DNA from 2 places in the Streptomyces sp. NPDC048288 genome. Region 1 is predicted to be linked to the other one. Evidence: predicted binding sites of a transcription regulator. Region 1 holds the regulator's gene; the other holds the start of a gene.
What was found. The regulator HspR, encoded in region 1, represses chaperone genes until heat shock. The targets are predictions, from matches to a motif close to TTGAGNNNNNNNNNCTCAA.
Positions count from the first base shown of each region.

Region 2: a site for HspR is predicted at 1,253-1,271, ahead of lon (endopeptidase La). Genes of this name have one in related genera too.

Region 1 is NZ_JBICZD010000002.1:350,713-353,103, reverse strand. Features, by position in the region: gene dnaJ (molecular chaperone DnaJ) at 1-771, shown strand, start outside; gene ACGFZS_RS07930 (heat shock protein transcriptional repressor HspR) at 777-1,223, shown strand; gene ACGFZS_RS07925 (PA14 domain-containing protein) at 1,274-2,391, opposite strand, start outside.
Region 2 is NZ_JBICZD010000016.1:90,603-92,993, reverse strand. Features, by position in the region: gene ACGFZS_RS42280 (sulfatase) at 1-39, opposite strand, end outside; gene ACGFZS_RS42275 (GNAT family N-acetyltransferase) at 318-1,121, opposite strand; gene lon (endopeptidase La) at 1,294-2,391, shown strand, end outside.

The sequences.
Region 1 (2,391 bases):
ACCCAGCCCCGGCGCGGCCAGGACATCGAGTCCGAGGTCACGCTCAGCTTCACGGAGGCCATCGAGGGCGCCACGGTCCCGCTGCGGATGTCCTCGCAGGCCCCCTGCAAGGCCTGTTCGGGCACCGGCGACAAGAACGGCACCCCGCGGGTGTGCCCGACCTGCGTCGGCACCGGCCAGGTGGCGCGAGGATCCGGAGGCGGCTTCTCGCTCACCGACCCCTGCCCGGACTGCAAGGGCCGCGGCCTGATCGCCGAGCACCCCTGCCTGGACTGCAAGGGCAGCGGCCGCGCCAAGTCGTCGAGGACCATGCAGGTCCGCATCCCCGCCGGGGTGACCGACGGCCAGCGCATCCGGCTGCGCGGCAAGGGCGCACCGGGCGAACGCGGCGGCCCCGCGGGCGACCTGTACGTCATGGTGCACGTGGACATCCACCCGGTGTTCGGCCGCAAGGAGGACAACCTCACGGTGACCGTCCCGGTGACCTTCACCGAGGCGGCGCTCGGCGGCGAGGTCAGGGTCCCGACCCTGGGCGGACCGCCGGTCACCCTGAAGCTGCCCCCCGGCACCCCCAACGGCCGCACCATGCGCGCCCGCGGCAAGGGCGCGGTCCGCAAGGACGGCACCCGCGGCGACCTGTTGGTCACCGTCGAGGTGAGTGTCCCGAAGGACCTGTCGGGGAATGCTCGTGACGCGCTGGAGGCGTATCGCGAGGCGACCGCGGACGAGGACCCGCGGGCCGAGCTGTTCGAGGCCGCGAAGGGAGCATGACAGAGATGGACGGCCGTCGACGTAATCCGTATGAACTGACCGAGGAGACCCCGGTCTACGTCATCTCGGTGGCGGCCCAGCTCTCCGGACTGCACCCGCAGACGCTGCGCCAGTACGACCGCCTCGGCCTGGTCTCCCCCGACCGCACGGCCGGCCGCGGCCGCCGCTACTCGGCCCGCGACATCGAACTGCTCCGCCAGGTGCAGGCGCTGTCCCAGGACGAGGGCATCAACCTGGCCGGCATCAAACGCATCATCGAACTGGAGAACCAGGTCGCCGCGCTGCAGTCCCGGGTGGCCGAACTCTCGGCCGCCGTCGAGGGCGCGGCGGCGGCGATGCAGCAACGGGAAGCGGCGGTGCACGCGTCGTACCGCCGCGACCTGGTCCCGTACCAGGAGGTCCAGCAGACCAGCGCGCTGGTGGTGTGGCGGCCGAAGAAGGCCAAGGACTAGCAGTACGCACGTGGAAGGGCCCCGGCCGCAGGCCGGGGCCCTTCTCGTGGCTACGGCTCCAGGATCGCCCAGTCCGCCCCGGGCGCCGACTCCGTGCCGTCGGCGTACAGCGCGGTCACCCAGTAGTAGTGCGTGGTGCCGCGGGTGGCCGTGGTGTCGTCGTAGGAGCGGTCGGTCGTGGCCGCCAGCTTCTCGTACGTCTTCGTCGCCGGGTCCCAGCGGTAGACCTGGTAGCCGGTCGCCGAGTCCACCGCGCTCCATCCGAGGTGGACACCGCCCGAGTCCGGGGTGTCCGCGGTCAGGGTCAGCGGGGAGCCCTCCGGGGTCGCCACCGACGGGGTCAGGTCCAGCTCGTCGACGGCGACCGCGCTCACCGGCCCCAGCCAGCGGCTGGAGTTGCCCGCGGTGTCGATCGCGTCCACCCAGTAGCAGGCGTGGTCGCCGTCGGGCGTGCGCACGTCCCGGTAGTGGGAGGTGCCGGCGTTCAGCCACGCCCACTCACCGCCGGAGCAGACCTGGTCGCCCTCCTCGCCGAGGACCGTGCCCCGGTAGACCACGTACCGCTTCAGGTCGGGCTCGGTGTTGTCGTCCCAGTCCAGCTCGATGCCGTACTCGGTGGCCGTCGCGGTCAGGCCGGTCACCTGGGCGGGCGGCTTGTCCGACTCCAGCGTGGTGACGGTGACCGTGTCCGAGGGGAGCGACACGGTGGAGATCTGGTCCTCCGTCGTCACCACGTAGTGGTAGGTGGTCCCCTCCTCCGCCGAGTAGTCGCCGCAGCTGTACCGCCGTGAGCCGTCGGCGGACTCGGTGTAGGTGGTGGTGCAGGTGACCTCCGTGGCGGTGGCCGTGTTCACGGGCAGGGTCTTCGAGCGGTAGACGTGGAAGCCCAGGACACGGCCGTCCCCGGGCTTGACCGTCCACGACAGCAGCGCGGCGCCGATGTCCGCCGTCGCCGTGAGGTCGCGCGGAGCGGCGGGTGCCCGGTGCACGTATGCGGGGTCGCTGTACGGCGAGAGGTGACCGGAGCCGTCCAGCGCGGCCACCTTGTAGTGGTAGCCGGCGCTGCGGGCGAGCGTGTCGTCGCCGAGGGAGGTCCCGACGACGTCGGTGACCCGTTCGACGTTGCTCGGATCCGTGCGCACCACCCGGTACTTGACGGCGCCGGGCA
Region 2 (2,391 bases), on a different contig from region 1:
GGCCCGTCGGCTCGGCCCGGTTGTCGGCTTCTCGTTCATGTGTCCCCCCGGGCCCCGATGCGCGGTGCTGTTCAGCTGTTCGGCTTCTGGCTGTGAACCAGCTGGCAGTTTCGGGGATTTTCCTGTGGGTTGCGTTGCGGTGGTGTAGCGATGGCCTTGCGAAGTCGTGGCGGTGGCGTTCGGCGGGGCATTCGTCGTGGCGGGTTTCGGGCGGTTGCCGGGTGCGGCTCCGTCGTGGCTGGTCGCGCCCGCGCGGCGGAGCCGCATATCGAATACAGCCCGCGCCCCTGTCGGGGCGCTGAAGTGGGCGGCGTTGGTCAGTCGGCCGGTGTCCAGACGTACGGCGTGGTGGTCGTCACCGCTGTGAAGCCGAGGCGTTTGAGGATCGGGGCGCTGTCGTCGGAGGCCTCCACGAGGAGGTGGGTCGCGTTCCGGGCCGCCGCGCGGGTCGCTCGCAGGGCCACCAGGGCGCGGTAGACGCCCTGGCCGCGCCAGGCCGCGAGGGTCGAGCCGCCCAGCAGCATGGCGAAGTCGGTGCCCGGGCGGAAGGCCACCCAGGCCGCCGAGACGAGTTCCCCGGAGGCTTCGGCGACGTAGATCTCGGTGCCGTCCGGGTCCACCGCCAGCCGGCCCCGCAGGTACTCCGCGATCCAGGTCATGTCCGCGCCCCAGACGGCGGTCTCCAGCGCGGCGACACGGTCCAGGTCCGCGTCGTCGGCGACCCGGCGCAGGGTCACCCCCGGGGGCGGTGCCGGGGTCGGTACGGCGAGGTCCGCGACCGGGGCGATCACGACCGTCTCCTGCGGCTCGGGTACGAAGCCCGCCGCGCGGAGCCGGTCGGGGAGGTCCGCCGGGTCGTCGTGGCCCCGTACCTTCCACTCCACCGCCTCGCCGCGTGCCGCGAAGAAGTCCCGCTGCCGGGCGATCGCCGCGTCCAGGCCGGCGCCGCGCAGCCCGCCCCAGTCGCGCGGCCCGGTCACGAAGCCGCGGTGCTGGCCGACGACCCGCAGCAGGGCACCGTCGTGCTCGTAGGTGATCCCGGGCGCGGGGGTGGGCTGGACGGCGCGCATCTGGGCGTCGTAGGCGGCGAGCAGGGTCGCCGTGCGGTCGGTGTCGGTCACCGGGCGACCGTACGGGGAATGCGCCCGCGCGGATCAACTGTTTTTCCGGGCGCGGGACCGTGTTCGGCCAGGTCACCAGTCGATCGCTCAGAGCGAACATATGCATGGGAACATTTCTCCGCCCCCAAGCATTGAGTCGGCATAGCTCAAGTTGACTGCCTAAGGGGAGATCATGGCTTCGACGTCCGCATCACTCACCCTCCCTGTGCTGCCTCTCGACGGCGAGGTCGTGCTGCCCGGGATGGTGGTCCCGCTGGACCTGAAGGACCCTGATGTACGCGCCGCCGTGGAGGCCGCGCAGGCCGCCGCCCGTACCGAGCCCGGCAAGCCCAAGGTGCTGCTGGTGCCGCGGGTCGACGGGACCTACCCGGGCACCGGTGTGCTCGGCACCGTGGAGCAGGTCGGCCGCCTCGCCGACGGCGACCCGGGCGCGCTGATCCGCGGCCGCTACCGGGTGCGCATCGGCGCCGGTACGACCGGTCCGGGCGCCGCCCTGTGGGTGGAGGGCACCCGCGTCGACGAGAACGTCCCGGACCCGGTGCCCGGAAATGTCACCGAACTGGTCACCGAGTACAAGGCCCTCGCCACCGCCTGGCTGCGCAAGCGCGGCGCCTGGCAGGTCGTGGACCGGGTGCAGGCCATCGACGACGTGTCCCAGCTGGCCGACAACTCCGGTTACTCGCCGTTCCTGACCACCGAGCAGAAGATCGAACTCCTGGAGACCGTGGACGCGGTCGCCCGCCTCAAGCTGGCCACCCAGCAGCTCCGCGACCACCTCGCCGAGCAGGATGTGGCCGAGACCATCGCCAAGGACGTCCAGGAGGGCGTCGACAAGCAGCAGCGCGAGTTCCTGCTCCGCCGTCAGCTGGAGGCGGTCCGCAAGGAGCTGCGCGAGCTGAACGGCGACTCGGCCAAGGACGGCGAGGAGTCCGACGACTACCGCGCCCGCGTGGAGGCCGCCGACCTGCCCGAGAAGGTCCGCGAGGCGGCCCTCAAGGAGGTCGACAAGCTGGAGCGGTCCAGCGACCAGTCGCCCGAGGGCTCGTGGATCCGCACCTGGCTGGACACCGTCCTCGAACTGCCGTGGAACGAGCGGACCGAGGACGCGTACGACATCCAGGGCGCCAAGGCGGTCCTGGACGCCGAGCACGCCGGTCTGGAGGACGTGAAGGAGCGCATCACCGAGTACCTGGCGGTGCGCAAGCGCCGTAGCGACCGCGGGCTGGGAGTCATCGGCGGACGGCGCGGCGGTGCCGTGCTGGCCCTGGTC